Regions from separate parts of the Ureibacillus sp. FSL K6-3587 genome, predicted to be linked through region 3. Evidence: riboswitches for the same ligand, from Rfam matches in the RefSeq annotation. Region 3 holds a riboswitch; each other region holds the start of a gene.
The links. Region 3 has a riboswitch for thiamine pyrophosphate ahead of thiC (phosphomethylpyrimidine synthase ThiC). Riboswitches for the same ligand answer to the same signal wherever they lie in the genome.
Positions count from the first base shown of each region.

Region 1: linked by a shared signal. The riboswitch ahead of thiO (glycine oxidase ThiO) and the one ahead of thiC (phosphomethylpyrimidine synthase ThiC) in region 3 are both predicted to bind thiamine pyrophosphate.
Region 2: linked by a shared signal. The riboswitch ahead of thiT (energy-coupled thiamine transporter ThiT) and the one ahead of thiC (phosphomethylpyrimidine synthase ThiC) in region 3 are both predicted to bind thiamine pyrophosphate.

Region 1 covers NZ_CP151969.1:1,747,074-1,757,953, forward strand. The annotation lists gene NSS77_RS08595 (ABC transporter permease) at 1-388, shown strand, start outside; gene ssuD (FMNH2-dependent alkanesulfonate monooxygenase) at 417-1,547, shown strand; gene thiO (glycine oxidase ThiO) at 1,649-2,785, opposite strand; TPP riboswitch at 2,904-3,011, opposite strand; gene NSS77_RS08610 (response regulator transcription factor) at 3,363-4,043, shown strand; gene NSS77_RS08615 (HAMP domain-containing sensor histidine kinase) at 4,033-5,367, shown strand; gene NSS77_RS08620 (ferric reductase-like transmembrane domain-containing protein) at 5,460-6,017, opposite strand; gene NSS77_RS08625 (FAD:protein FMN transferase) at 6,014-6,952, opposite strand; gene NSS77_RS08630 (hypothetical protein) at 6,924-7,187, opposite strand; gene NSS77_RS08635 (copper amine oxidase N-terminal domain-containing protein) at 7,202-7,879, opposite strand; gene NSS77_RS08640 (hypothetical protein) at 7,995-8,147, shown strand; gene NSS77_RS08645 (hypothetical protein) at 8,305-8,988, opposite strand; gene NSS77_RS08650 (ADP-ribosylglycohydrolase family protein) at 9,194-10,042, shown strand; gene NSS77_RS08655 (site-2 protease family protein) at 10,239-10,880, shown strand, end outside.
Region 2 covers NZ_CP151969.1:2,945,449-2,956,328, forward strand. The annotation lists gene NSS77_RS14520 (AI-2E family transporter) at 1-427, shown strand, start outside; gene NSS77_RS14525 (aminotransferase class I/II-fold pyridoxal phosphate-dependent enzyme) at 565-1,704, opposite strand; gene NSS77_RS14530 (hypothetical protein) at 1,875-2,678, shown strand; gene NSS77_RS14535 (enoyl-CoA hydratase-related protein) at 2,714-3,508, opposite strand; partial or broken gene NSS77_RS14540 (PTS sugar transporter subunit IIC) at 3,697-4,739, opposite strand; partial or broken gene thiT (energy-coupled thiamine transporter ThiT) at 5,330-5,879, opposite strand; TPP riboswitch at 5,960-6,066, opposite strand; gene NSS77_RS14550 (GatB/YqeY domain-containing protein) at 6,364-6,789, shown strand; gene NSS77_RS14555 (transcriptional regulator) at 6,919-7,080, shown strand; gene NSS77_RS14560 (nucleoside-diphosphate sugar epimerase) at 7,259-8,650, opposite strand; gene NSS77_RS14565 (hypothetical protein) at 9,215-9,394, shown strand; gene NSS77_RS14570 (HAD hydrolase family protein) at 9,508-9,960, shown strand; gene NSS77_RS14575 (LAGLIDADG family homing endonuclease) at 10,090-10,863, shown strand; gene NSS77_RS14580 (rRNA methyltransferase) at 10,877-10,880, shown strand, end outside.
Region 3 covers NZ_CP151969.1:2,000,678-2,011,557, forward strand. The annotation lists gene NSS77_RS09890 (ABC transporter ATP-binding protein) at 1-277, shown strand, start outside; gene NSS77_RS09895 (ABC transporter permease) at 277-1,020, shown strand; gene NSS77_RS09900 (GPP34 family phosphoprotein) at 1,102-1,656, shown strand; partial or broken gene NSS77_RS09905 (YvaD family protein) at 2,315-2,714, shown strand; gene NSS77_RS09910 (DUF5367 family protein) at 2,784-3,164, shown strand; gene NSS77_RS09915 (hypothetical protein) at 3,252-3,395, shown strand; partial or broken gene NSS77_RS09920 (IS256 family transposase) at 3,589-4,654, shown strand; gene NSS77_RS09925 (hypothetical protein) at 4,823-5,008, shown strand; gene NSS77_RS09930 (S8 family peptidase) at 5,009-5,770, shown strand; gene NSS77_RS09935 (transposase) at 5,963-7,165, opposite strand; gene NSS77_RS09940 (hypothetical protein) at 7,286-7,411, shown strand; gene NSS77_RS09945 (hypothetical protein) at 7,395-7,520, shown strand; TPP riboswitch at 7,558-7,672, shown strand; gene thiC (phosphomethylpyrimidine synthase ThiC) at 7,824-9,545, shown strand; gene NSS77_RS09955 (hypothetical protein) at 9,523-9,708, shown strand; partial or broken gene NSS77_RS09960 (IS4 family transposase) at 9,920-10,549, opposite strand.

The DNA of each region.
Region 1 (10,880 bases), 250 kb from region 3:
GTTCGCTTCATTCTTTCCGTTATATGTCAACACTTATAATGGCATACGTTCAGTCGATATGAGGCTTTTTGAAGTGGCGCAAGTACTGGAGTTCAACAGATGGAAAAAGCTCACAAAATTAATTTTGCCGTCTGCACTGGGCCACATTCTTGTCGGAATCCGCCTATCGCTCGGGATTGCCTGGCTTAGCCTTGTCGTAGCTGAGCTGATGGGTTCCAGTTCCGGTGTCGGCTATATGATTATGGATGCACGGCAGTTTTCCCAGACAGATAAGGTGTTTGTCGGCATTATCATTTTCGGGGTGGTTGGTAAACTGACCGATTCCCTTGTCCGTTTATTGGAGAAAAAATTGCTGAAATGGCAAACCAACTTTGAAGGTGTTGAATAACAAATTCTTATAAAAAGGAGAGAGTGTGATGGACTTTTTCTGGTTTATTCCAACTTATGGAGACGGCAGATATTTAGCTACAACGAAAGGTGCACGCGAAACAAATTTCCCGTACATTAAACAAATAGCTCAAGCAGTTGATGAGCTTGGCTACGAAGGGGTATTAATACCGACGGGCAAGCCATGCAATGATCCGTGGGTGACAGCGTCAGCGCTGGCCACAGTTACGCAAAAATTGAAGTTTTTAATTGCGGTCCGTCCAGGGGTGATGAAACCGACTGTTGCGGCACGCATGACAGCGACACTCGATCAAATTTCAAACGGACGTTTATTGATTAACGTTGTTGCCGGAGGAGATCCGGTGGAGCTTGCAGGTGATGGCATCTTCGCTTCCCACGATGAACGATATGAAGTGACAGATGAATTTTTGGATATTTGGCGTGCTTTATTAGCTGGGGAAACAGTAAATTATGAAGGCAAACATTTAAAAGTGGAAGGCGGGGAAATCATGTTCCCTGGCATCCAAAAACCTCATCCTCCGATTTTCTTCGGAGGTTCATCTGATGCGGGAATCAAAGTGGCGGCAAAACATTCCGATGTGTACTTAACATGGGGGGAACCGCCTCAACAAGTGAAAGAGAAAATTGACAAAGTGCGTGAAGAAGCGGCAAAACATGGCCGTGAAGTGGAATTTGGATTGCGTGTCCATGTCATTGTCCGCGAAACGAATGAAGAAGCGTGGAAAGCTGCCAATGACCTAATTAAATATGTGGATGAGGATGCGATTCAAAAAGCGCAACAAGTGTTTAGCCGCTATGATTCCATCGGCCAAAAGAAAATGACGGAGTTAAACAAAGGGAATCGCAGCAATTTGGAGATATATCCAAATTTATGGGCAGGAGTCGGCCTTGTGCGCGGAGGCTGCGGAACAGCGATTGTCGGCGATCCGGAAACGGTGGCGGAACGCATTCGCGAATACCAGTCAATTGGAATTGATAAGTTTGTATTATCAGGCTATCCTCATTTGGAGGAAGCATATCAATTTGCTGAACTCGTGTTCCCGCTGCTCGGGTATAAGCAAGATAAACAATCAACCGGCGCTCCAAAAGGGGAAGTCGTTGGTTATGATTATACGGCCGAGAAATTGGCGCGGGTATAAACTTTACATGACAATTCAGTTTGCAAAAGCAAAGCGAATGGGGGAAGACAAAGGTTCCCTTCATTCGCTTTATTTTTTGAATATGTGGAGTGCAGGATACTTCAAGTGATTGGGGTTTCTGCTTTGTGCCGTGTCAGTGAAAACGGTGATAAATCGATTCCCGTTTCTTTCCGTTCAACCAAGTCCGCCATCAACTGACCGGTGATCGCGCAAAGTAAAATCCCGTTTCGGTAATGGCCGGCAGCGACAAACAATCCCCGCCGTTCCGGATGTTCCCCGAAGTATGGCAAGCCGTCTTTTGTCTGTGGCCGGATTCCGCTCCACGTGTTGATCCATTCCGCTTGTTGTATGTCCGGAATGAGGGTGGTCGCGCGGTGGAGCAAACTCATCACCCCGCCTGCTGACACACGCCGTTCAAATGTATCCGGAGTGGAGGTTGCGCCAATCAGCAATTGATTGCCCCGCTTCGGCACGATATAGCAGCCGTTTTTGGCAAATACGGTCGACTGCAGCAATGGAACATGAGTGCGCACCATGATGCATTCCCCTTTGACCGGGTACACAACAAGTGGAAGGCCGAGGGATGTACCGAGCCGCTCAGTCCAGGCACCGGCGGCGACGACAACAGCCTCGGCAGCAAACGTTCCAACCGTTGTATCCACGAGATGGATGCCTGCTTCGGACCGAATGTTTAATACTTCTGTATGTTCATACAATTGGGCGCCGGCTGAAATTGCAGCATATGCAAGGGCTGTGGCCAAGTCCGGGGCGCTTACTTGACCGTCTCCTTCAATATATATGGCACCAGCAATTGCTTCTTTTGCAAGAGACAGCTCCATTTCAACCGCTTCTTCATTCGTCAGCCACCGCACCGGTTCATCCGCACCGCGCCAGAATGCATAGTGGCGTTGAAGCTCTTCCGCCTCTTCCTCAGTGGCCGCTATTTTGATCATTCCCTTTTCAACAAGACCGATATCAATCCCCGTCCGCTCCCTCAACTCTTCCGCCAGGGACGGCATAAGGGCCCGGCTTTGCAAGGCGAGCGGCACGAGGGGACTTGGCGAGAAAAACTCCGATTGTGCTCCGAGCATACCGGCAGCAGCACGGGATGCTTCACAAGCCATTGTTCCTTTTTCTAAAATTGCGACGCGATGATGCCGTTTGGAAAGTTCAAAGGCGATCGCGGTACCAATCACTCCGCCGCCGACAATTACTGTGTCATAACGTTGTATAGTCATTGGATCCACTCCTTTTAATCAATTGCTTTGTTTTAAAACAAAAACGCCGCTTCCTTTACCAGAGTAAAGAAAGCGGCGTGAGTCTACAGCATCTCATAGCAACACCATGTCGACCATGTAAAACCCATCTCCACTTCCCTCCGCTGGTATTACCCAGATCAGGTGCTAAGGGTCTCAAAGGTACACTTTGATCTCAGCCTATCTAAAGGCACCCCTAGTGGATGTTTCACAATCACAATTTCCAATTTATGTTTATCATATCATGCACAAGCTGGTTGTCAACCAACTTTCTGCCCAATGTTTGCGCAGTCTTCCACAATCCGCTGTCATCAAACGATCGAATGAAAGTAAAACGGTTCGTAAAAGCCCATGGACCAGGAAGAAAGTGCGGGCGGAGCGATAATGAACGGCCAAAGTTTTAGAATGTGCAAGACCTTCGATATGGAGGCCATTTTTTTTATGTTTAAATATGAAAGACATTAAATAGCCTTAAAGTATATGGGAATTTTTCATTTTTTTTTCAGCCTTTTTTGATACGCTTGTATAAAAAGACTGTGCACAAGAAGGTGAAGGTCGAATGAATATCTTATTTGCTGAAGATGACGAGAATTTGGGAAAAATGGTCCATCATTTATTGCAAAAGGAATATGGCCGAGTGGATTGGGTGAAAGACGGCCAAAGCGCTTATGATTATTCCATATTCACCGATTATGACGTGATCATTTTGGATTGGATGATGCCTGGTATGAGCGGGCTTGAAGTATGTAAGCGCCTCAGAGAAAAAGGTTTTAAAGGTGGAATTTTGTTTTTGACAGCCAAAGATTCCGTTGAAGATGTGGTGGAAGGATTGGACTCGGGGGCTGATGATTATTTAGTGAAGCCTTTCAAATTCGAGGAGCTTGTGGCGAGACTCCGGGCATTGTCACGTAGAGTCGATAAGCCTTTTGAAGAAATTCTATCATTGGATGATCTGGAATTGAATTTATCCAATCATGTTGTAAAAAGAAATGGCAAAGTGATAGAACTTTCAAAGAAAGAATATGAGTTGCTGGAACTGTTGCTGCGCAATAAACACCAAGTGTTGACAAGGGAAATGATCATTGAAAGAATATGGGGATTTGATACAGATGTAACGGAAAACGCATTGGATGCGTTAGTGAAACTGCTTCGGAAAAAAGTGGACGAGCCGGGAAAACCATCGATCATCAAAAATGTGAGAGGCGTCGGCTACAAGTTGAGGGATAGCCATGGAAATTAATAAAGTGAAATTGAAGCTCACCTTGATTTATTCAGGATCCCTCCTGCTTATTTTAATGATGTTTATTTTCGTGCTGTATCTTTTTATTTCGAATGCGATCAATAAACAGGAGATTGAAGAACTGGAACGGTTTTATGAGAAGGAAAACCATGAATTTTTAGAAGAACTGTACAAAAAAAATTATATAAGAATCATACCGGAGAGTAAGCGTAAAAAGAGATTTTTCGAAGATTTTGAAGAAGAGGATTATGATGAAATCGACGAAGAATTTGAAGAGAATGAGCCGTTGAAATATCGACCGGAAAGGGATATTTTCTACTACGTATTGGATGAAAATTTTCAATTAATCGAAGGCGAAGGGACCGTCCAAGGTTTTGAAGAGTATTTTGAAACAGATTTCACCCCTCCATCTTCAAGAACCGTAAAAGAAATCGAATGGGATAAGGTCCATATCCTTTATATCTATTATCCCCTTCAAATGGATGACCGGTTGATCGGAAGCGTTGTTGTCGGAAAGGATATTACCGACGAAAAGCATTTGTTTCAACGAATTATTTGGATATTATTGTTTTTAACCATCTTTTTCAGTTTGCTTTTTGCTCTGGCAGGGAACTTCTTTGCCGGCCAGGCAATGAAACCGATTATAAAAGCATATGAGAAACAAAGAAAGTTCGTTTCTGATGCGTCCCACGAACTAAGAACACCTCTCAGTGTTTTTTATAGTTCCATTGATGTGTTGGCGAGTGAAGAAGAGGAACACTTGAGTCCATTTGGAAAACAAGTGTTGGAAGATGTGAAACAGGAAGCGGAAATGATGCATAAACTTTTGGACGATTTATTATTTTTGGCAAGACATGACCAAGGAAACTTTAAATTGGAACTGGAAGAATTCGATCTCTCTTCACAGGTTCATTCATTGCTGAACCGGTTCAAAAGAATTGTACCATCCCAATTGACACTTCAAGAAAATATACAGGACGGGATCCGGATCAAGGGAGATAAAGTAAGAATTCAACAGCTCCTTTATATATTGCTGGATAATGCCGCACGCTATACGAAAGAAGGATCCATCACATGCTCATTGGCCGAACAGGGAGAGAAAATCTTGTTAAGCGTGAAAGACACGGGAATCGGCATTTCTCCAAAGGATTTGCAACATATTTTTGAACGTTTTTACCGGGGAGATAAATCAAGAAAACGAAACGGAACAGGGCTGGGTCTATCCATTGCCAAAACAATTGTGGAAGCCCACGGAGGAGAAATCGAAGTGAAGAGTGAAGTCGGGAATGGGACAGAGTTTATAATTAAATTGAAGAAATATTAATTGCATATAAAATCAAAAGGTTATCCGGGAAAGATTGGATCTTTCCCGGATAACCTTTTTAAGAGGGGTTTCAATACGGTATATTAAGGAGGTTAATTAGCACTTTTACTATGAACGGCTTTTAATTTGCCTTCAAAATATCGGATTATAAGCAATGTTGTAACGAAAACAATTCCTAAACAGTAGATAAAGATTGCCCAAACCTGGTCGGAATCGGTTCCGATGAAAATGCCATGGAGAATCATAAACACCCATGCAGGAATCACTAAGAAGTGAAGTTTTTTCCATAGTTTGAAACCGAGTTTTTTCATGAAGAAATCGGAAGTGGCCATGACGATTAAGAACAGATAGAAGGAGATTGTTCCGATTCCGGACAAGAACGGTTCATTTTCGGCAGCGAATGGAATGATTAATTCACTGATTTTATAAGGAACGTAATGATCCACCAATAGCAAGGTGCCATGGAACACAATGGTCAACATCCCAATCCATCCGCTGATTTTGTGCAGTTCCATCATAAGCTGTTTTTGATTTTTAAAAGAAGAAATCTTTTGCATCAGACCGGCCATGATGGAAAGGGTTAGTAGAAAATAGGCAAGAAAGCCGGATACACGTATGAGATTCCAGTTAGAAAACAGATCCAGTATCATCGGGTTTTATTCCCTCCCGTCTCAATTTTTCCATCAGATTTGACAAGGACATAACTGAACTTTTGGCTGATGTTGGATAAAACAGAGTCAACAGATGCGTCATTCGCCATAAAGCAAACTTTGGCGCCGACTTCCGCATCGATGCAATGGTCCATAACCACCGTTGCCTGGACAATTTCTGTATCTACAGGCATTCCATTTCTACCGTCCAATAAATGATGTTTTTTCACGTTTCCTTGGGTCCAGCTGCGGTACACAATATTGGATGTGGCAATTCCTCCATTTTGGATGGAGAAAGATCCAATGGTTTTTTCCTCGTCGAAAGGATGTTGGATTCCGATTTTCCACGTTTTCTCTCCGTTCGACCATATGGACATATCTCCGCCGCCGTCCACGATTCCATATTTGCTGCGAGTGTTATTTTGCAGCCATTTGGCAATGGATTCCACTGCATAACCTTTCGCAATTCCGCCCAAATCAATTTTTTGGTCTGTATGTTTGATGATTTGATAGTCGTCCATAAAAATGAGGGGTTCCGATTCGTTTTCATAATGTACATTCGTTGAATCATTGTTGGCCGTATTAAAAGGAAAGGATCGATTATATCCATGGTTCTCCAAAGGTATAAGCATATAAGGGGAAAATCGCCCCTCCGTTTTTTGCCGATATTCTTCCGCTTTTTTCAGAAGGTCGTACAGAATGGGTGAAACACGTACCGTTTCATTTTTTTTGGCTTCATTGAATTGCCAAAGTTCATTATTTTTGCGAAATCTTGAAAATTCCTGTTCGATATATTCAAGAAAGGAAATGACATAACTTTTCCATTCGGTTCCATCCCGATTTTCGATGGTAATGCGAAAATTTGTATTCATGATATTGAGTTGGATGGAATCCATTTCTCTGGCATTATGATCTTCTTGTTTTGTAGTAACCATAATCATCGGCACCTTGATATTGGTTTTGATTGAGCGTAAAGTTGCTCCAGTCCAGTTTAACCAGTTCTTTTTCACGTTCACTCATGGAATCATTGATCTCAATTTCCAGTGCAGCATCGTTAGGGTTCGTTGCTGATGAATGGACCGGCGTACCATTGATTTGGCCCAATACAAATGCAGAAAATGCAACACCTGTAATACCGACAATCCATTTCGCTTTATTGTTTGCTTTCATTTTTTCCCTACCCTTTAAAATTGTTGTAAGACAAATGTTTCGTTTGTTTCGTCCCATTCCACGCTATAACCAAAGGCATTGGCTATAACTGAAAGAGGAAGATAAACCGTTTTTTCATAACTGAAGGCTTTTGCAGGCATTGGTGTTTTGATCATATTTTCATAAGCGGTGTTTGTTCCGGCACGAACGATCAATTCTTCTTTGCCATTGGAAAGTTCAAGAATTCGGCTTTGTTCGTAATATTTCGATTTGATACCGAAAAGTTTTGCCATTTTTTCACCTGACACGAGCAATTGACCATTGGAAGGGAGAACAAGAAGAGTTTCTGTTTTTCCGTTCAATTTAAAGGGAACTTTTTTTGCTTCTTCAACTGGTAAATTGTTGCTGATCGTAATATTGGTATCTCTTGTCCAAACATTCCAGTAAGATGGTTGAACGGTATTTTGTTGGAAGTTTTTATAGTTTCCTTCCCGTTCATATTCTCCTTTCCATTTATAATCGTCGTCATCGTCATCATGGTCGTGTTTATCAAACTTTTCGAAGTAGTTGTTTTTATCGCTCTTTTCGTATTTCGGATAATAGTAGCGATCCCCCTTATAATGGTCATCCGCACTTGCAATGTTTACGACTGATTGAAAGGCAAAGAATAGAACAATAATGAAAATTCCATATTTCAATAATTTGTTTTTCATTTTCCTTTCCTCCTTTTGATTATCATTTTAGGAGCCATTTCTGAAAAAAAAATGAAAGAAAGGGGGAGGGGTAAAAAATTTTTTATTTTTTTGACCAAAAATAGGCAGCATCAGGATGAAAGAGGAACAATTCGTACGAAAGAGGGGGTTCACTTCAAAAAGAGTGGTATCCGCACCAAAGGAGGGGCTTTCCGCACTAAAAAGGGCGGTATTCACACCAAAAAAAGGTGGCATCCGCACCAAAGGAGAACCTATCTGCACTAATTAAGGCAGCATCCACACCAAAGGAGAACCTATCTGCACTAATTAAGGCAGCATCCACACCAATGAGGGAATCATCCGCACTAATGCAGCTCCCTTCTTCTCCGAAACATAATGTTATCTCAAGAAAAAAAGAGCGAATCTCCTCCTTCGCTCTTTTGTGACTAAAATGAATATGGACACCGGAAAAGAGAATAAAACTGCATGACGATCGCCGATGCAATCAAATCCGACAATATTTCAGTTTCAATTTCATCAAACACATCAATATCTGCTTGGAAATTTTGTTGAATCATCGTCACAGCTTCGTTTTTCGTCAATTCCAAATGGGTGTAAAACATTTCTTTCAGAATGTCCTTTGATAAATACGGATTGATCCTGCTCAAAAATAAAACAATTGCATCTGCATTTTCATACCATTCTTTCTCTTTGGCATTCACTGTGCCAGTATCCCCTTTTACCGCTGCTGTTACAAGCTCGGCGGCAATGACCAGGTGTTCTTTGATCAGTTGGGCATAGGCATCTGCAATCTGGTTGCCGTAAAAAGGTCTCAGACAATTGCCCAAATCGGTTGCGTTTTGCAAAAGACGTTTCTGAACAAACGGTAAATCGGGCAACTGAAACACAATACTGATGATGATCATCCGGGTCCAATTCACATGCTCCATCCATAGCAGCCGGTTCATCGCCATAAAATCGGACTCATTTTTACTTATACAACGGTGATCCGGATAGTATTGTTGCCGAGTTATGATGTGCCGCAGTGGTGCGGAGTATTGGGAAAATGGTTGCGGATAGGAGGCGCTGAGGGAGTAAGTGAAAGAACCGTTTGAGGTAAATGGGTTCATATTTGATCAATCCCTTCGAATCGTGAATCATCGGGCCCTTTTCTAGTTTACTCAAGAGCAGTGATGATGGTGAAAATCAACGGATTGTTTTCTCCATTAAATTGAGCTTTTTTCACACCAGCCTTTGTAAAAGGGATTATAATGAATGTAGAGTGTTGGTAACAGTTCTGATGAACATAATCAAAGGAGTGCGGAGTTAAGCCGAATGATTGGCGCAATTATTGGAGATATCGTTGGTTCACGATTTGAGTTTAATAATTATAGAAGAAAAGATTTCGATCTGTTCACGAAGGATTGCAAAGTGACGGATGACAGCATCATGACTCTCGCCGTCGCCAAATCCATTATGGAGGCAGAGAAAATCCTCAAACCTTCTTTTCACAGTACTCATCCCATTTATTACGCACAAGTGGAAAAAATGAGCGTCAAATATATGCAAGAAATTGGACGCAAATATCCGAATTGCGGTTACGGCGGAAGATTTAAGGAATGGGTTCACAGCGACAATCCCCGTCCTTATAACAGTTTTGGAAACGGCGCGGCCATGCGGGTAAGTCCGGTCGGATTTGCGGCGAAGACAGAACGGGAAGTTTCCCTGCTTTCTAAAGCTGTGACGCGGGTAACCCATAATCATCAAGAAGGAATCAAAGGTGCTGAAGCGGTGGCGGTCGCAATTTATATGGCACAACGCGGATGGTCAAAAGACGAAATCCAGAAAAAAATCGAAGGACAATATTATCCATTGGATTTTACAATTGATGAAATCCGGGATTCCTACAAAACGGATCTATCCTGCCAAGGAACCGTTCCGCAAGCCATTAAAGCCTTTCTTGAATCCACTTCCTTTGAAGACGCGGTACGGAATGCCATCTCCATCGGGGGAGACAGCGACACGATCGCTGCCATCACTGGGGCTATTGCAGAAAGCTATTATGGTGTACCAGCCGATTTGAAAGAAAAAGCCCTTACTTATTTGGATAATGAACTGCTTTCCATTTATCATGACTGGGAAGAGTATTATGAGGAACGAAAGAACAACAAGCAAATTTCGTGATTTTGATAGGGACTTCAGCTATTTGTCAGCTGAAGTTTTTTTATGCGCAAAGAGATAATCCATTAGTTGCAAGTCGGAAATGTGAGAGCAGAAATAAAGTTTTTGTGATAAAATAACATAAAAATTCCATTACAGGATTTTATAAACAGTGCATTGAATGCAGCAGGATGACGTACTATGTTGTGGAGGTAAAAACATGGAAGAATCAAAGAAGAAAACGACGGCGTGGGGAATCATCGGTGTCGGGGCACTTTTTTTGTTGGGCAAGTTGAAATGGATCCTGCCTATATTGAAATTCCTGAAAATAAAAACATTGATTAGCATGGCGATATATTTGGCAACTTACGCCGTTTTTTACGGATGGAAGTTTGCCTTGGCACTTGTATATCTGTTGTTTGTACATGAATCCGGGCATTTGGTTGCTGCCAAAAAATTAAAATTGCCGACAACTCCTGCTGTGTTCATTCCTTTTGTGGGGGCGTTCATCGGTATGAAAGAGCGGCCCAAAAATGCAAAGGATGAAGCCTTTTTGGCTTACATGGGGCCATTATTTGGACTGCTTGCCTTTTTGCCCGCCATCCCTTTGTATATTTGGACGAAAGAACCTTTTTGGGCATTTGTCATTGTGTTGGGTTCCATCATCAATCTCTTCAATCTCATTCCAATGACACCGCTGGATGGAGGACGGATTGTTTCGGGGATCAGTACTAAGTTGTGGGCAGTCGGCTTGGTTTTGCTTTTGGCTTATGCGATTTGGGCAGGAAGCTTTATAGGTTTTATGGTGCTAATCATGGGGATCATTGAGTGGCGGAGAATTCGGGAAGAGCAGAAGAATATT
Region 2 (10,880 bases), 940 kb from region 3:
GATCATGATGACGATCGGCTTTCTCATCATCGGATTGGATTACGCCTTCCTGTTAGGTTTCTTGGCGATGATCACGAGCGTTGTTCCATATTTGGGTCCAGCCATTGCCATCACACCGGCCATCATCATTGCACTGGTGAATTCTCCATTCATGGTGTTGAAACTGATTATCGTTTGGACGATTGTCCAGCTCATTGAAGGAAAACTCATTACGCCTAATATTATGGGCTCATCCTTAAAAATCCATCCCATCACCATCATTTTTGTATTGTTGACGGCGGGTTCTTTGTTCGGCGTTGCCGGTGTGGTTCTGGGGATTCCGGGTTATGCGATTTTAAAAGTGTTGGTGTCTTACTTATTTGAATTGTTCAAAAAGCGTTATAACCGCTATGAAGAAGATGATTCTTACAAATATAAAGTGGATTGAATCGGCTGAAATTTCGGCCGATTTTTTCTTTATATCGGCAAATAAAGCAAATCCAATGGCGGATTGACAGGATTCCGGCAAATGAAAAAGCTATCATCCAATTTTGATTGGATGATAGCCGATTCAGAACCGACCCTTTAGATGTTCAACGTTTTCAATCGCCCGATCGCTTCCTCCAACAGTTCCTTTTCTTGGACAAGGGCAATGCGGACAAAGCCTTCCCCTTCAGAACCGAAGGAAGTGCCTGGTACCATCACGACACCCGCCTGTTCAATGGCTTTAAAAGCGAAAGAAACACTGTCGATGTCAAATGGATATTTTGCCCACACAAACATGCCTCCGTCCGATGGGGCATATTCCCAACCGATTTTTTCAAGCCCTTTTGTAAGAACATGATGTCTTTCAGAAAAAGTTTTCCGCAAATGGTCGGTAATGATTTCTGAATGATCCAAGGCAAGGGCTGCGGCGGACTGAATCGGTTCAAAAATGCCGTAGTCCAAATTGGATTTCAGCTGCTTTAAAATTTGGATCATTTCACTGTTTCCGACGATGTAAGCCACCCGGGCGCCAGCCAAACTGAAACTTTTGGATAAAGAATTGATTTCCATTCCAACTTCTTTTGCACCAGGGGCGTTTAAGAAACTGACCGGACCATCGCCGGAAAAGTAAAATTCCGAGTAGGCGGCATCATGAAGGACGATGATATTATGTTTTTTTGCAAATTCAACTACTTCTGTGAAATATTCAATCGATGGCATGGCTGGAACCGGATTGCCGGGAAGATTCAAAATCATCAATTTCGCTTTAGTTGCCACTTCTTCAGGAATGGCCGACAAATCCGGAAGGAAACCTCTCTCCTTATTTAACGGTATGTAATATGCTTCCGCCCCTGCCAAATGGATGCCTGCCATATAAGCGACATAGGCGGGATTGGTCGTAAGGATAATGTCACCGGGATCACAAAAGGCGATTGGCAGATGCACCAATCCTTCCTGGGAACCCATCGTCAGCAGCACTTCCGTATCGGCATCGAGTTCCACTTTGTTTACCCGCTTGTAGTAACGGGCCACCGCTTCATTGAATTCCTTTGTCCCTGTCAATGTATATCCATAGGCATTTGGATGTTTGCTTTTCTCCGCCAAAAGATTTCTTATCATTTCATGGGGTGGAAGGTCAGGACTTCCGAGACTTAAATCAATGATTTTCGTACCTTTTGCTTGTTGCTTGTTTGCATATTCTTTCAATTGGCCGAATATTGCTGGCTGGAATAATGACATCTTCTTGGATGGAACAATATTCAAAATAAACACTCCTTAAGATTGACGAATTCAAATCGTAAAAATATTTTAACATATTTTTATTCTTTCAAAGTTGTAAAAATAAAGGACTTTGCTTTCCACCCAGTTTTTGTATATGATACTAGAAAAGAAGTGATGGAGTTGAAAGAATGAAAGTATATTCTTTAAGCGGGCCTAGCGGGTCAGGGAAGAGTACAAGCGCTTTGCAATTTGCCCATGATCATCAAATCGAAGCCATCATCGACGATGGGTTGTTGATCAAAAACGGGCAAAAAATTGCGGGCACGTCGGCGAAATTTGAAAAGAACACGATCCGGGCGGTCCGGAGAGCGATTTTTCAGGATGAAGCCCATCGGAAAGAAGTGATGGAAGCAATCAAAAAGCAGAACATCCAATCCATATTGATCATCGGCACAAGCGATAAAATGACGAAAAAGATTGCGGAACAGCTGGAACTCGGCCCGATCCAACAATTTTATTATATTGACGATATCCGCTCAAAAAATGAAATCAAATTGTCCCAATTTGTCCGTTTCACCCAGGGGAAACATTTGATGCCCATCCCATATCTGCAAGTGGAACAAAATTTTTTCAGACGAATCATCCAAAAGGGATTTGATATATTTACGAAAAATCGGGTGAAGTTGGGGGAAACGACCATTGTCCAACCGGATTTCCACCGGCAAACCATCGATATATCGCCGAATGTTTATCTCGATTTGATCAAATATGTCGTTTCGAACCATCCGGCGGTTGCGAAAGTGGATTCCGTCCAATTCACCATGAAGAAGTTCCAGCCGAAGATTTATGTATCCCTTCATATTAAAACCCCGGTTGATTATGATGTGATCGAGAAAATGGAGCAGTTGCAAAAACAGATTTCCGTCCAGTTTCAACGCCATTTTGAATTTGAACCGATGCATATTCTCATCTTTTTGAAAGGCATAATGTAAAATGTGGTTGACTTATCGCCAACCACATTTTTTGTTTATCTTTTTCTTGTAAATTGAGGCAAACGTTTTTCAACAAACGCGCGGACGCCTTCAGGAAAATCGATCGGATCTACAAAAGGCGTCGAACCTTGCCAAAGAACCGGAGCGGAATCGATGCACTCTTTTACGGAATTTTTCACTGCCAGCAGTGAGGCAGGGGACATGCTGGCCACCAATTTTCCCAAACGGATGGAAAAGCGCGTCAATTCTTTTTCAGGCACCAAATAGTTCAACATGCCCGCCCGATAAGCTTCTTCCGCTTTGAATGTGCGGCCGGTGAAAACAAAGTCTTTCGTTGTGGATGGGCCCACCAAATCCACAAGACGTTTGGCAAATTTATTATTCAACGTAATGCCCAGTTTGCCGACAGGAATGCCCATGCGCGCTTTTTCAGAACCTATGCGTATATCACATGCCAATGCAAGCTCCAGTCCGGCGCCCATGGCAGGTCCGTTGATCACTCCGATGGTCGGGAGCGGTAAATTCTCGATTGTCGAAATCGTATTTTCCATTCTGGCAAACGCTTCTTCCGCTTCTTCCAACGACATCCGATTGAATTCCTTTATATCTGAACCGGCTGTAAAATTCTCACCGGAACCACGGAGGATCAATACTTTGTTTTTTGGATTTTCAAGGGATTGTTTTGCGATTTTGGCCAGTTGATCCCACATATTGGCTGTCAACGCGTTTTTCAATTGAGGGCGATGGATTGTGATGATGGCCAAACCGGCTGCTTCTTGATAGACAATTTTTGCTTCTTCTTCTTCAAGTCTCATCGTACGAACTTGCATCCTAAATACCTCCTTCACATTAGTTCCATCTTACTTGAAAGTGAAACATCATCCTAGAGTTATTTCAATATTCATAAAAAATCAAACAATATTCAGAAATTCTCTGTTTTATAACAGTTTCATCCCACCAAAATGGCGCATGAACGAAAAAAGGCTAACCTATATTATAATAGGTTAGCCATCCCATGTTAATGTTCGTATGAAACGAGATAATCATCCGATTTGATCCATTTAAATTTTTTCTCAAAGACTTTAATGAAAATGAGATTTAAAAGGACAGGCAATGCGATGAACATCACAGTTGCAATGGTAATGCTTTTAAAGTTCCAGCCGACCAGATCCAAATATTTCAATGGTCCCACGAATCCAGCGAGACCAAATCCCGCGCTGTACGGTGTTCCCACAATTTGAAGAACCCCTGATAAAACACCGAGAATCGCGGCTGTAATGATCATTGGATAGGCAATGCGCGGCTTCATGAAGAAATTGTGCATTTGAATTTTGGCTGATGCAAGATGGGCGATGGCAGTCCTTAAATTATTCGCTTTATAGGCGGCAATGCACATGCCGACACCTGAAGCCGCCACACCGAGGTTTGCCGCTCCCGCTGCGACCCTGAAATCATAATGGCGGTAGCAACACCGATCGTTGAAATCGGTGAGAGAATCAGAATGGAGAACACCATTGCGATTAACATACCCATGAACACAGGTTGTAAATTTGTTAAGTAGATAATGCCTTCCCCGATGGCCAAACTTGCATCACGGACGTAAGGCAAAATGGCCAAACCGATTAAACCGGGAATGAAAATGGTAAGGGCCGGCATCAATAACAATGTCCAATCCTTCAATTTCACATCTAAGAATTTTACGAATAATGTGGCAAGGGCTGCCGTAATCCCGATATTGATGACCGTTCCAATCCCCGCCATCGTAATGACCCCATTTTCATCCATTGTCGTTACACCGCTGCCGATAAAAGCTGCAAGTCCGATGGAACACATTTGAACCGGATTCAGTTTGAATTGGATTCCAATCAGAACCCCCATAATCACCGGCAGTAAGCTCATCACAAGTACAGAGGCGTTCAAAACGGCGGTCAAGAACGTTTCAAGGGGCCCTGCATGTGGAATAATCAATTTTAATATTTCTCCGACAAGAGCATTAGGGATCAAACAAACCACAATCCCTAAACTCATTCCCGTTAATAATTTACTGAAGAAATCTTTCATCGTTGCAAAACCCTTTCTGTTAGAACTGTTTTAATAGTGGAAATATTGTATATTAATATAGTAAATTATATATAAAAATAATATTTTATCAACTATAAATATTTTGATAATTCATATTAAAGATAAATTTTTGAAGTTTAAACATCCTTTGTTTATAGGTTTAATCGAGTGAAATTAGGTTTGGGAGAGAAAAAAAGGCATCTATTTATTATTTTTTATCAAAATATTTTAGTGAAAGAGAGGTTGGGACAAAAGATAAAAAACACCATTTTCTCCCGGGAGAAAATGGTGTTTTTTTGATAATTGAAGAAAATTGATTTCCGTTCCGGGGACGCTTTCCGCGGGCCCGACTCGAGCCTCCTCGGAGCTCAATCCTTCGCTCCTGCGGGGTCTCGAGAGGGCTCGTCGCAGGAAAGCTTTTGCTTTGCGACTAAGCGTGCGCGACAGGAGCACTCGCCCCGTCACTCCAATCAATTTATTACAAAAAATCTTTTTGCAGCTCGTTCACTTTATTAGTTATGTCCCAGCCTCGTCCGAAAAAGCGGTTAACCCGTTTTTCAGACAGCCCGATCGCAAAATGAAACATCCTATTAGGATGTGGTTGTTTTATTCGTTTCAATGTCAAATCCTTTTCGCTGAATCAACCGGGGTGCGGCTGAAAGGAGAAGTACGATCAAAATCGAGCAGAAAATGGCCGCGCCAATCATCGTTGCACCATTTACGACCAACGAATAGATCACTGGGGACATTCCTTCCGGCGCATATTCCGCCCAGAAAACGACACCCGCAAGAAAATGCCAAAAATACCGGGCGATACTTCCCAGGAAGACGGCCAATACAGCCAAAATCAATCCTTTTGCTTTCTTCTTCTCTGCAAAAAAGGCGATTTGTATCTGTTTATACAATAATCCGGCAAAATATATAGGCATCCCCCGTGGCCACTTGCAACAACCCCCAAATAAACCCGGAAATCACGCTGACAGTGAATCCCCAACGGAAAGCTAAAATGAAGACAGGCAACATGGCACAGGAAACCGACATCCAGGGCCCCAATTGGATCGATGGCAACAAATCCAAAATTAAAGCGAATGCCGCAAAAAACGCCGCTTCAATGAGAGCCTGCAATTTAATTTTTTTCATAAAAAAATTCTCCCCTCCACAAAATGGAAACCTCAAGGGGGAGAATATGTATGGAGAACTCCTCGTCCACCATTCAACATATATCCAAAATCCCACAATCCCTGCGCAAGCATTATCTTACAGGTTCGAAGGGTCAGAACAACGAAAAGTTGTTCACTCTCAGCACAAAGCTCCCCCTGTGGTTTCAATCATGATTTTAATTTTGTCGCTCTAAGTATAGCTTGAAAGATCGTATTTGTACAGGGGATAGGAAGTTTTATATTTAAAAATGGAAAATTCGCTTTTGGTAATCAAATAAAAACAGATCTGTTTAAACCAGAGAAATGCAGGCGGCGTTCGACGATTTTCCTGCCGCATTCTATTATCCATCCTTGTTTGTTGCAGTTTTGAATCCTGGATTAAAAAGCACTTTTTCATTCATGGCGAAAAGAAAATTTATTATAATAATATTCATAAAATCCCATGAAAGGAGAATAATGATCATATGATGAAACAAGCCGTTTTCGAACAACTGAAACAGGCGATGAAAGAAAAGGATGCCGTTGCAAAAGGAGTTCTTACATTATTAAAATCCGCCTTGGATCAAGCGGAAAAAGAAAAAGGTTCCGAACTTTCCCATGAAGAAGAAATTGCGGTTGTCAATCGTGAAGTGAAACAGACCCATCAAGCCCTTGAAGGAGCAAAGCAAGCAGGCCGGGAAGATTTAATCGAAAAGGAAAACCGCAAACTGGAAATTTTGCAAAGTTTCTTGCCAAAACAATTATCTGAAGAGGAAATTGCCAATGTTTTAACAGAAGCAGGCATTTCAAAAGGAATGAATATGGGGGAGGCGATGAAAATCGCAAAACCGCTCCTTGCAGGAAAAGCCGATGGAGCAACGATCGCGAAAGTGGTAAAAAGCCTCATTTAAGATTAAAAAGACTTGTTTAAAAATTTAGACAAGTCTTTCAACTTTTTGTTGACAGCAAAATAAAACTGTACTATATTAGAATCATCAAACAACAACTGTTATAGTACAAATCAAAAAGGAGTGTTTTTTATGACTACTTATCAAGAAGGCTATGAATATTACGTTTCCAAATGTGAACAATTCGGTCTGGAACCAATCAATTTTTCAATTTTCGTTGAGCATCTATCCCAAGAACAATTGGATCAATTCAACGAACATGCACGAAAAACGAAAGAACAAGCAAATGCATAAGAAAATCGCGAATATATTCTATAACCATTACAGATCGCAGAAAAGAGAGGTCATACATTTGTCTACATTAAACATACGAGCCAGTTAACAACCTTGCTTGTCGAGTTGCCGCAAGCAAGGTTGTTTTATTGGTAAAAAAAAAAACACCATTTTCATTGAAAATGGCGTCCAAAAACTGCTATTCATCCAGCAAATCAAGAATTTGTTTGTATTCGGGTGCGCCGATGCTGTTATAATATTGGAACAGCAATTCGGAATTCACTTTGATTTTGTCTTTATGATTCAAATACATTTGCACCGTCAAAAAGCGGATAATTAACGGTACAGGTTTGTCGTGGTTGAACTGATTCATATGTTTTTCAATGAATTCTTCGGATAAGACGCAACTCAAATTATTGCCAAGACACTCAAAATCGACGAATTCGATATGCTCTGTCAAGAACTCATCCGTCAGGTGTTTATTATATAAACAGGCCGCTTTCCAATCGATGCGATCTTTGTAGCGGTTTAGCCAATGGGGCTCCAAAATGGCACTGATCAATGAGATTTGCTGCTTGCTGTATTTGTCAAATTGTTCATCCATTTCTTCGTTTGTCGGTTTTTTATAGCCCATATCATCATATAATTGGGAAGCGAGGGAAGGGATGCCTTTCACCAAATGTTCACTTCCAAGCCACTTATATGGGCCGCGGTCGAATTCAAAGAATTGAAATTCCACTTTTTCCTCATCTTCTTCAAATAAATCATCATCCAACAAATCAATGGTTGCATATTCGCTGAAATACGTATCATCCTCAATAAACGTATCAATTTCATCAGCAAAATGCGGATTGATTTCCATACCGTTTCGAATCAATTCTTCGACCATATATTTTTTAAAGGATGAAGAAAGCCTTGCAAGCACCGGGTAATTATATTGCAATGCAGAAACATCCACCATATCCAAATGATCAATCAAATATTTTTCCGAAATTTGATCGCAAGCATAGCATACATATGCAAAATCCACATATTTTAAATAAGGCTCGAAATCAGTCGGATGGAGCTTTATTAAACGATATCGCCAATAACAATAATCGATAATGAATTCCTTTGATAAATGCGGATTTTCCCTACGGATTTCTTCCGCGCTCTGTTCATCAATGATCGGACCATAATGGACAGGAATCGATTTGACATCAAAATCTTCAGGAATGTTCAATCTTGCAAGCGTCTTTTTCGGATCGAATCGCTTTCTTCTGCTCGGATGGGTTTTAAAGGTATATGTGCCGATGGATCCCCGTTCGTCCAATAAGATATAAGATAATTCTTGTTTTTGGTCCCTCGTCAATTTTGTGCCTTTCGGGAATTTCACAGCAGCAAAATACGTGATATCATCCAGGTTGTAAAAAAATTTATATTCACCTTCCCGTGTAAATTCGGAACGGGAATTGTTTTTCTTCCAATATATCAACGCGCCTAAAATGGGCGGATAGTTCGAAAAATAGACATTGGCGATAGAGAAAATATTATGGGACAAAGATTCATCATATACCGCTTTAATAAATTCGATTTTCTTAATTTTTAGCATGTTCGACCTCCATATACAGCTATTATATACTTTTTGGAGAAATAACGGGGTATAAATCGATGAAATCATTCAAGAAAAATGAACAAAAAGTCTTGTTTTATGTATACACGGTCCATCTTGTAAATTTTATGAAAGTTATATCATAATCATGATTCAATTGCAGTGAATATATTGAAATTTAACAAAATCTCCAATTTATGAAACCTGTAACCTATTTTTTTATTCTGAAACAGCTTTTCCTTTCCTTTTGTTCTCCGTCATACATATCCATTCATTTCCTTCGTATAATCCATTTCCCGCATCTTCCGGGCGCAAAACGCGCGTTCACCAGTGAGCTCATGTTGAAGCGTTTCTTTTGTTCGTTTATAATTCGCGATTATTTTCCGGTCTTGTTCAGCCGGTTCAATTTGATAGGAATGGGCATTTGTTGGAAGAGATGTTCATTAGATTTTCTTCTATAAATAAAATATAAATTTTTGTTTTGAACCTGGTACATATGACTCAGTTCGCATAAAAAAATCTGCATTTATTATAGTAACTTCAAAAATGGAGGTGAATGATGGCATGGAAAAACACTTGGAGTTTGATTTCGGCGAAAAAATTTATGTAACAGGCAACGGCTTCAACAATACGCAAGGAATTTTCATCGCATTCCAAAATAATTTCCTTGTTTGGGTTTCTTATGTGAACGGCGAGACTAGATTATTATCAACAGATACTACAGGCCTAACAATCGCTCGCTGATAATGGCATTTATATAAAGGAAGTCGGGATATCAGGGCCAGAACACCCTTCTTAGCCATGCGCCAGTTGGAAAACTGGCGCATATATTTTTTGGTACATAGATGGCAAAACGTTTGGCGAAATATCCCATAAAAACAGTTTCATGGTATATTAGGCAATGGAAAATTAAAGGAAAAGGTGATACGGATGAAGTTTGTTTTTACTTGAATGGAACCATAGTCTTTATAGGACAACCGATATCGGAAAAGATTTTAGATTCGTTGCAGAAGGTCAGGGAAGACGGCCATGAAATTGTCTTTGCTTCTGCAAGACCGATACGGGATATGCTGCCTGTTATCGATCATACATTTCATCAGTTGCCGATGATCGGGGGAAATGGTTCTCTGATTGGGAAGGAGGGGAAAGTGGTAAAAAGCCATCCTTTTCCGGAGCATGTGCTGAAAGAAATGAAACGGTTGATTGTTCGATACGAAGCCACGTATTTAATCGATGGGGAATGGAATTATGCTTATACAGGACCTCTCTTGGAGCTTTCAAATAAATATCGGTCTGTATCCGTGGGTTAAAATCTTTTTCAAGGAGAAAACAGGATGAAGAAGTCACCTAAATAATTGAAAATAAGAACATTTGTTCTTATAATGTTAAATGAGCATATATTCTATCTTGTAAACAGTTTTTCTTGGAGGGGGGATTGTGTGCCAAGAAAACGCGGAATTTCGGATGAAATGATCATTGAAATGTATACCAGCGGCAAGCCGGTGAAGGAAATTTGCGAAATGACCGGGCTTACGGATCGCGGTATCCGTTATGTATTAGAGAAAAATCAAGTAAAGAGAAGGAACGTGGGACAGCCGAGAAAACATAAGGTGAATGAGGATTTTTTCAAAGTTCGGACGGATGAAATGGCCTGGGTTTTAGGTTTGTTTGTGACAGATGGAACGGTCAATAACCGGTTAAACACGATTTATTTTTCTCAAAAAGAGGAGCGGATTTTGAAACTGATCGCCAACTATATGGAAGCGGATTATGTAATAGTTCCGCCGGGAAAAACAAGGACCGTGCCCGTTCTTGTCATCCATTCCCGTGAAATCAAAAGGGATCTTGAACGGTTGGGAATTACGGCGAACAAATCATTGTCCCTGAAATTCCCGCCAGTGCCCGATCAATATTTGCCTTCCTTTATCAGAGGCGTGATTGACGGGGATGGTTGGATTCAAGATAGAGGGTATGTTATGAACATCACTACTGCAAGTGCAGAATTTGCAAATGGCTTGTATAATGTTATTGTAGCATGGGAATTGAGATCTGAAATATCAATTGAAAAAACTAGGTCCGGCAGAGATATTTATCGTGTCTGGGTCAAAGGAAAAGACAGTCTTTCTAAACTGGCAAAAATCATTTATTCAAATTGCAGTGAAAATTTTATTCCGTATAAAAAAGAACGATTAATTCAATGGTTTAAAAAATAGGAGGTGGACTATTTTGT
Region 3 (10,880 bases):
AGTGGAGAACCTTATTAAAAGATTCGGATTAGAAGAAACGGTTGTATTTAAGGCGGATGAACTGAATCTGGATGAAATAGAAAGAATTGCAGGAGTTACTAGTCTTGAGAGAAGAGGTTCAGAAGTTTGTGTTAAAGGAAGAGAGATTAATTTTGTTAATAATATTTTGAATTATTTGGGTAATAATCAAATTAGATATAGAGACCTGAAGGTGATTCAGCCGTCTCTTGAAGATGTTTTTCTTAAAATAACAGCTGAAAAATCGGAGGGAATGTAATGAAAATGTTATATAACATTACATATATTGAGTTCAAATTGTTCTTAAGGACATTTGTGAACGTCTTTTTCTCTCTAGTTTTTCCATCGATGCTGCTTCTTATCTTTGGGGGAATCTACGGTAATGAGCCATCCGACATGTTTCAAGGACATGGAACTGTTGATGTTTCCGTTCCAGCATATATAGCAATGATTATTGCAGTGACTGGGATTATGAGTTTGCCCTTGTCGGTGAGCGGTTATCGTGAAAGGAAAATTCTCAAGCGGCTGAAAGCAACTCCAATTAATCCTTTTTACATTCTCCTATCCCAAATTCTAGTCAATTTCATTATGACAGTGTTGGGAATGGTTATATTGTTTCTTGTTGGTAAAATAGTGTTTGAATTGGATTTTATGGGAGAGTTTTTTGATATGTTAGTCGCATTTATCCTATCCACCTTAAGTATTTTTTCCATTGGGTTTGCTATTGCTAGTTTTTCTCCAAATATGAAATTTGCCACGGTTATCGCAAATATCGTGTATTTTCCCATGCTTTTTCTAACAGGGGCCACAGTGCCTCTAGAAATTATGCCAAAATTAATGGTTAATATTTCTAAAGCAATTCCACTTACCTATGCTGTGGAGCTACTTAAGGGTGTTTGGCTGGGCAAGGATTTATCTGAGTTTTCGAAAGAAATTTTAGTTCTATGCGGTATTTTGGCCGTATGTACAACTATTTCTGTCAAAAAGTTCAAATGGGAGTAAATTTATAGGAAACAGATTATTAGTAGGAGGCTTTTCTATGCAAGAAGAAAGGCTTAGTTTACCTGAAGAATTTTTTCTGTTATGGAACTATTTTATAGAGGAATGTTAATGGAAAAAGACCAAAAACTAGTGTTAGTTGAGTCAAAAAGGACTGGATTAGAATTTCTGGATGCGATATTGGATATATTTTCCAAACAAAATAAAAATAAAAGCTTGCTCCATTGGATGATTAACCTTCCTACTAGAGGGCTGCGTACAAGGCATCGTATTGCTAATCACTTAGTTCAAAAAAAAATTCTGAAGCCCGCGAGGAAACGATTCCTTTATATAATTCCTGTTAAGAGTTTATTAGAAGTGAAATCTGGAATAAGGGAGGAAATTTTTGAGAGGATGCGAGAAAAACTCTTAAGATGCGCCCTGATGGATGAACAGACGCTAGGTTTAGCACTCTTAATGAAACAGGCCGGAGTATTAAGGCGTTATTTTCCAGAACAGGATGTTTCAAAGATTGAGTATACATTTCAAAAACTTCAAAATGAGAAAATGGGTAATATTTCCTTTCGGCTAATTGAGACAATTAACTCAGCTTATAAAACATTAGGGGCGACTAAATGGGAGTCATTAGGCATGTGGTAAAGATTGATTGGTATGCGCGTTTAGGATAAGCTTAGCGTTAAAGCCGATGATCTCACATTCTAGCTTATCCTATAGGCAGGTGGTTCCTTATTTTTGTAAATTGAGGATCTTTATAAAATGTGTCCGTTTTTTTGTGTGCATGAGGGCACAAAGAAAGCGAAAGTAAAGGTGGGCAAATCATCAATCACGGAGGAATTGCCGCATGCTATCTTCATTTATCAAAGATTTGACCGCTCTGCCGATTTTCTTATTGGAGATGAACGAAAAGAGGCAATGCTTTCTTGCATTGTTTTTCCTTTCCTCAATGTCCAATGTAAAGAATCAACAAAATAAAATTAATCAAACTTTTAGCCGTTTCTTTCCGTTGATCATGCTCCCTGATTCGTTCATATTAGAAGAATCCGACCTTTTTTAGTAGGAGCAGCTGCCGGTGTTGTTTTAATGCCAACTTTACCGGAATCAGCGAATTCCGCTGATCGGTTGGGAGGAGCGCAGATGACATTTTTGATATGGCCCATCTCTTAGGGATGGTCCGTGGGCCGATTGCAGGGAGGCCGATTTGTTAAGTATATTAACCGCTCTTTATATTATGTTGTCTCATTGATGAAGCATATGAACGAAAAAGCGATAGAATGGATGAGTGATATTGCGGGAAAAAATGAAGTGCTTAAAACCGTTTTTTTTTGGTCACTGATATTGGATTTATTGTATATTGGTTCATCACGCTTTTCCATCTCATACCTGAAAGTGTAGCGTTTAAAGATTATGATAATCCAATTATTGTTGCATGGAACTGGTCTTTTTTTCCGTTGGATATTCTTATTTCCATAACCAGTTTTTACAGCATATATCAATATCATAAAAACAACCCGGCGTGGACGAATTACGCTTTAGTTTCTCTTGTTTTGACTTTTTGTTCCGGCTTGCAGGCCATTGCATTTTGGGTTTTCCGCAAAGATTTTGACATCACTTGGTGGGCTGCCAACTTGTATTTAATGATTTACCCGTTGTTTTTTATTAAAGATTTTATTGCCGAAAAGAATAAGGACCGTCTGTGAAGGTATGATGGATCAAAATTGTTGGTGAAATGCGGTTATGACCTTATTTAAGAAAAAGGGGTGTTGATCGTGTATTTTCTTATTTGGGGATTTCTTGTCTGGTTAGGAGCAACCCTCATTTTCCGGTTTTTTGGCCATTTTTTCTTCCATCCAGAAAACGCTTTACTTCTTCTTTTGTCCTATCTGCTTGTTGTTCCGGTCATTGCTTTATTAACCTATCCGCTGTACAAGCTTAAAGACTTGACAAAAGAGGAACGTTTAAAAGCCGCTATGTTTATCGCGCTTCCCGGCATGTTCATTGATACGGTTGTGTTAGTGATCTTTCCAGATGTGTTTACGAATTTACCTGTGCAATCCGATCGGTATTTTGGTTCTTGGTTATTATGGGCGTACAGTTTAATTTTGATAACGGGTCTTCCGTTAAAAAAGCGAGAGGGAGGTGACAAATGAAAAAATGTTTAAAATGTTTGTCTGGCCGTTTTACAGGCTTTGGGGCAGTAATGCTACGGAATATTATGAAAGCAAGGGGATAAACACATGTTTCACCGCAAAAATAATATTTCTTCTGAAATCAATTGGCTAAAAGATCATACATACAGTATACAATTGCATGAATTAGATGATCATTCAGATTTGTATTTTTTAAAACCTTTACTACATAATAAACGGATCGTTTTCTGATGATGTATAAAATTTTGTGTAAAGCATTTTACTAGATCAAAAGAAAAAAGGTAGGGCATTCTCTGATTGGACCAAAAATCTTAGAGAAAGGAGTACCCTACCTATGTCTAAAAGAAATATACCGAATGTCGACTGGGCAAATCAACTGGAAAGCGTCATTCGTCAGTTTGTGAAGGAAAAATTAGAACTGATCATGCGGGAAGAAATCAAACATTTCCTCGAAATCGAACAGGCTGGAACGCAGAATATGAGAAACGGCTACTATCAACGAAATCTAGATACGCAATATGGTCGGATTGAAGGTCTTTTGGTTCCAAGAGACCGAAACGGGGAATTTCAAACACAGTTGTTTGCCTCATACCAACGGCACACCGGCCGGCTGGAGGAAGCCATCATTAGGATGTATCAAAGTGGCATGAGTACACGGGAAATTGGCAAGTTTATCGAACGAATTCTAGGAAATGCTTATTCTCCAGCGACGATCAGCCGGATTACCGATGTCGTGAAAGAAGACATCGAGAAATGGCACCATCGTCCACTATCCAAACGTTATTCGGTCTTTGTACGTGAAACTTCGCCGCGATACGGTAGAGAAAGAAGTCATTTATGTGGTGTTAGGGGTGAACGAAGAAGGATATCGCGAAATTTTGGATTTCTTCGTGGGAGGACAAGAAAGCGCCTATGGATGGCGGGGGATTCTCCAACAGCTCTACCAAAGAGGCGTCAAGGAAGTGCTTCTGGGCGTGTTCGATGGACTACCGGGGTTGGAGGAAGCCTTTAAGGCGGTTTGTCCGAAAGCCGATGTGCAGCGTTGTGTCATTCACAAAGTACGTAATACCTTACATCGTGTTCGGAAAAAAGACCAATTTGAAGTGGCAGAGGATCTCAAACTGATTTATCGCGCGACGAATAAGGAGATGGCGTTACAAATGTTTCAACAGTTTGAGTCGAAATAGTCCAGCAAATATCCAAGAGAAGTCCAATCTTGGGCTAATGAGTTGGATGTCCTCCTTACATGTATGGATGATCCAAGCAGTATTCGAAGTGTGATTTACACGACGAATGCCATCGAACGAACGATCAAAGAGATTCGGAAACGTCTAAAGCCGATGAACAGTTTGAGCAGTTTAGAAGCTGCGGAAAAAGTCGTGTATTTGACCATCCAAGATTTTAATGAGAAATGGGCAGGGCGAAAGTTAAGAGGATTTGCCGAAGCGCATGAAGCCCTCGAGCGAATGTTTGAAGAACGTTACAATTAACTAAATAATGTAAATAAATGAGATAAGGGGGATTCTCCCTTTGCATACAGAAGACTGAATATTCAGTCTCCTCAGTCCCCTATCAATTCAAATCCATTTCAGAGAAACCCTACCCCAATACATTACACAAAATTCTTGACGGTACCAAATACCATGGGAGGTGTTTCATTGAAGAAAATTATATTTATTGTTTTTTTTATTGTGACCATACTTTTTTGCGTTAATTGTAGCGGAAATAATAAGGGAAGTGAAAAATCTATACAACCAGAAATAGAGAGTTATGAAGAAAAAAGACATAGTTCTACTGAGAAGAAAGAAATTCCTTGGAGTATTGAATATTTAAAAATTCAATAAATTCACGATAGTTACAAAGTCTTTGGAGAAGGTGTTTCCATTGCTATTTTAGACACAGGTATTAAAAGTAATCATAAAGATCTGAAGATTAGAGGTGGAATAAATATTATTAATCATTCGACGAATTACGAAGATGATAATGGACACGGTACACATATAGCAGGGATTATAGCACGAATTGCACCAAAAGCAGAACTATATTCAGTAAAAGTATTAAATAAGAAGCAAATTGGCTCATACGAAAATATTGCTAAGGGAATTGAGTGGGCTATTAATAATGATATAGATATTATTCTCATGAGTTTTGGTGGAAGTAAAGATTCACGTATATTAAAAGAAGCTATTAAGAAAGCTGATTCAGAAAATATTACTCTTATTGCATCTACTGGAAATACTGCTCTATCAAACAACTCTATTACATATCCCGCAAAATACGAAGAAGTTATTGCTGTAGGGGCAATAACTGAAAATAATGAGAGGTGGGTTGGCTCTAATACTGGAAAAGAACTCACGGTTATGGCACCAGGACACAAAATATTAAGTACATCTATAGACGGTAACTATACTATAAGAAGCGGTACATCTTTAGCTGCAGCTCATGTTGCCGGAGGCCTAGCATTACTCTTAAGCTATAATCCTTTATTAGATAATAAAGATTTAAGAGAGATAATCATACAATCTTCTATCAAAAAAACTCCTGACGGATATAGGATCTTCAATTTAGAAGAGGCTTTTAAGATATGTAAAAATTTCAAAAAATAGTACAAATATTTGTATAATAATGGTATAATTTACATATTATTTATAATTGAGAGTTTTGCAAAATTAGATTTTTATTAAAAAGAGTTTTAAAAGAAACCCAAATAAATTGGGGTATTTTGTATCTTTGGTTTACAAATATTCTGTTTGTCCTTTTTTGGGCGTACTTGCAGAATTTTTCGCTTTAAAAATTTTTTAAGCGGTTTGTTGCTTTTTACTCTCTTTTGCCATTGCGAGAGCTGAAACCAGTAATACGATGGCGTTCAAGTAAATATGAGTTTTTACTTTATCGATTCCCCACACATGCAGGGAGTTCGCTGTAAGATAACTTTTCATTCTTGAATTGCACCGTTCTACACTGGTTCGCTCATTGTAAAGTTCTTTCCAACGTTTGGAATCGCGGTGTGGATTAGAGTACCGGCGAAGATCCTTATTCACGTTAATTTTTACTACCATTCCATAGTTGGAGGATGAACAGGCTGCCATTCCTAATGGGCAATCCACTTTTCCGGTTGCGTGTGGACATCTGAATTTGAGCTGATCCTTATTGGCGCCCCAATAAGTCATTTCGTACCCCATCGAACAGCGTGGGGTTCCATTGGAGGCAATTCCTTCGGGAGGCTCCTTTTCATTACGCAAATTGAGTGGAATAATAGCTTGAGCCCCGATGTTCTTGGCGGATTCGTAGTTTTTTAGCTGGTCGTACCCACCATCCATTATCAGGAAATCAATTTTAGAGTTTGTACAACTCTTTACTTGTTCAATTAATTGTGGTGCGACATCCCCATCGTTGATATGAGCAGGGGTTACTTCAATCGCCATTGGTAATTCACTTTTGGTGTCAACGGAAAGATGCATCTTATAGCCAAACCAAGTAATTTTATTACCGAAGGAATCAAACTTTGCCCCCCAATTGGCGTTGCCTGTTTGTTCACTTCGCTTCTTAGGCTGCTTCTTTTCATAAGCATCAATGGCGGCACTGTCGATAGCCTGATGTTTTCCATCAATTACTCCTTCCTCTTGAGCTAACTGGACGAGATCTTGAAAGATTCTTTTCACAAGTCCAGTTTTGGTTAGTGAAGAAAATACTCGGCTAAGAGTAGAGATGGATGGTGCAGGCCTGCTAATATCTAAACCACATTGGTAACGAAAACGCAGGTCATTTTTTAATCGATTGTGAAGAGAAGTAAAAGTATCAATACCTTCTAATGGGGCAGCGATAAGAGCCCTTAATATCCCTTCTTTGGAATGTCCTTCAGCCCCTTGGGGTGAAGAACTTTTCAATTGTTTAGCATAAGGACGCAAATCTAGAGCACTAAAAAAGATCGGTAATTTCTCTTTTGACTCTAAAATTTGCAATTCTTCAAAGGAAAATAGACTTTCTTGTAGAATATACAAAGTGACTTCCTCCTTATGGATTTTTGTGGTTTGGTCACTTCAAAATTCTACAAATAAGGGGTGAAGTCCTTTTTTATGCTTTAGAAAACCTTATGGCTCTTGGGTTGAAAAATGTGCAAAATGCTCAAAAAACAAAAGGCCAACCAGCAAAAAAAGAAAATTTCTTCGACGGTTCGAGTGGATGTAGAGCGGTTGGAATATTTAATGAATCTTGTAGGGGAATTGGTGATTGACCAAACAAGCTGATGGAGGAAATTGCTTCATCGGCATCATCGTTAAGCAAAATGGCAGAAAATATGCAAACAATGTTAAACCGGTTTACCGTATAAGGAAGCGTATTTACATTGCTTTATAAGTATGTTAATATTAAGAAAAATTAAATAAGTTTGTCGCTTATCTACTAGGGGAGTCCAATAGCTTGGACTGAGAAAAGAACGCGCTTAAGTTCTTTGACCCTTTGAACCTGATCTGGGTTATACCAGCGTAGGGAAGTAGATAGCGGGAGTGTATGTGTTTGTTGCGTACGTTTCGCTATTTGCGTTCCATCGGGTTCTCTTAGAGAACCCGATTTTTATTTCCGCATATATTCTCCTATCTCTGCCCCGCGTTTTGGTGTAACTTCAGATCCTAAATCATTATTTTAAGGGAGAGGAGTTACATGCAAAACATCAAATCTTTCATGCAATTTCCTGCGAGTAAAAAGGTATATGTCGAAGGTTCAAGATCGGATATTCGTGTACCGATGAGAGGAATTACGTTAAGTCCAACAAAGACAGAAACAGGAATCATTGAAAATGAACCTGTTCGTGTTTATGACACAAGCGGTCCTTACACCGATCCTGATTTTCAGCCGGACATTCAAAAAGGATTGCCTCCGCTAAGAAAACGCTGGATTTTAGAAAGAGGCGACGTTGAAGAATACGAGGGGCGTCCAGTGAAACCGGAAGATAACGGATTCCGTAATGAGAAGCAATCAGAGATTACTCTGCCTTTCGAGAGAAAACCACTGCGCGCAAAAAAAGGAAAAACTGTAACACAAATGCATTATGCAAAACGAGGGATTATTACGCCGGAGATGGAATTTGTTGCGATTCGCGAAAATATAGATCCGGAAATCGTACGTCAAGAAGTTGCCGAAGGAAGAGCGATTATTCCTTCGAATATTAACCATCCGGAAAGTGAACCGATGATTATTGGGAGTCGTTTTCATGTAAAAATTAACGCGAATATTGGTAATTCCGTAGTCACATCATCCATTGAAGAAGAAGTCGAAAAAATGCTTTGGGCGGTGCGCTGGGGAGCAGACACGATTATGGACTTATCGACGGGAAAACACATTCATGCGACACGAGAATATATTATTCGCAATTCCCCTGTGCCTGTCGGGACAGTTCCGATTTATCAAGCGCTTGAAAAAGTAAACGGCGTCGTTGAAGACTTAACGTGGGAAATTTACCGTGATACGCTCATCGAACAAGCGGAACAAGGGGTGGACTATTTTACGATTCACGCGGGGGTGCTGCTTCGTTACATACCGATGACGGTAAACCGAACGACTGGCATTGTTTCACGCGGCGGCTCGATTATGGCGCAATGGTGTTTAGCCCACCATGAAGAAAACTTCTTATACACGCATTTTGAAGAGATATGCGAGATTTTGAAAACGTACGATATTGCAGTATCGCTTGGAGACGGGCTGCGTCCAGGCTCGATTGCCGATGCGAATGACGAAGCACAGTTTGCTGAATTGGAGACGCTTGGAGAATTAACGGAAATCGCTTGGAAGCATGATGTGCAAGTGATGATCGAAGGGCCAGGGCATGTGCCGATGCATAAAATTAAAGAAAATGTCGATAAGCAAATCGAAATTTGTAAAGGTGCGCCGTTTTACACATTAGGACCGCTTACGACCGATATCGCGCCGGGATATGACCACATTACATCCGCGATTGGAGCGGCGATCATTGGCGCGTACGGAACGGCGATGCTTTGTTACGTGACGCCAAAAGAGCATTTAGGGCTGCCGAATAAAGATGATGTGCGTGAAGGAGTGATCGCTTATAAAATCGCAGCACACGCGGCCGATTTAGCAAAAGGGCACCCGGGAGCTCAACGGCGGGATGACGCGTTATCAAAAGCGCGCTTTGAGTTTCGTTGGAACGATCAGTTCAACCTTTCGCTTGATCCAGATCGAGCTCGGGAATATCATGATGAAACATTGCCGGCGGAAGGGGCGAAAGTCGCGCATTTTTGTTCAATGTGCGGGCCGAAGTTTTGCTCGATGAAAATTTCACATGAGCTGCAAAAAACGGTGAGGGAAGAAGGGATGAAACAAAAAGCGAAGGAGTTTGTCGAAAATGGCTCATCTCTCTATCGATAATGTTCAAGAGTTGCAAAAGGACATTGCCGAACTGAAGGAAAAAATTCTTAAATTGGAACAGCAAATTGCCCATATTCAAAAAAATTGCCAGCATTCATTTTTTGAGACACCGTTTATGCGAAAATGTATCAAATGCCATTATATAGAGATTTTATATTATTGAATATGTAATTGGGTGAAGGGGATTGTCAAATATATAGCTAATCCATCTCCCGTTTTGCAGGGTGGAAATCGGGAAATGGATTAGCTTTTTTATTTTTGTTTTTAGTCATTTCTTTTAAGTTTATATATATATTACATCACTAGCGTCGCATAAATAAGTTTTGAAATTTCAGATTTTATTTTTCTGGAAAATTAGCAAAAAACGAAAACACATCCGTCATACGGTCAAATCGCTCATAATCTAAGTATCCACGATCGAACACGTACAGGCATTCTTAATCATCAATGAATATCTCTAATTGACCACGATCATGTTCGATTGCGTTTGTCAGTACGGCCTTGTCGGGATAAGAAAGTCCTTTTTCCATGAATACAAGACGCAAGTGAAGCTTTACACCCGATTTTGTTTTTCGGAACTCTGCCCATTTGTGGTTCGTCAAATTCAGTGGCAACGTACTCGAATCAATGATTTTTAGTGGCGTTGTCAGCTTTCTTCGCTTTTGAAAATGTGTTTTCTCATGAATTTGAGCCACTAAATCAAGAAAAATCGATTGAAAGAAAACCGTTGGAATGGCATTGATTCGTCTTCCTAATTGGGAAAAGCTAATCGATGGAAGACCTGTTGCACGTTGTAATTCTTCAGAAAAAACAGCGTCACTTAAAGCTCGCAAACTCTCGGTTTCATGTAATTGAGCGTACAACAGTAATTTCAGAAATGAAGCCATATAAAGCTTCTTTGTATAGTAATCTAAATGATAGGCTTTCACCATATCGTCAAATAAGTTGAAATTAATTGGTGAAAACCATTGTTCAAATGATGTTTTTCGTGTAAACTTATCCATAATCGTGATTCCTTTATATTGGATTTGGATAGGTTTACTACCACCAAACCATTATAAAGGATTTTTTTATGGAAAAATATAGTTACAGAAAATTCAGATTTATTATGTCTATTGATATTTTTTATGCGACACTAGTGTCCGATGGCGAATCCATATAATTACAAAAGGTATTTAATTTCTTATTATAGTGAATATAAAGAGAAACACACTACGATGTATAAAAATTCATAAGTTTCGAAAATAAAGAATACATGAATGGAAAGAAACACTTCTCAACAAAAATTTCCATTTTTTATTGTTTTGACAAATCTATTGATTGCCCGTAAAACGA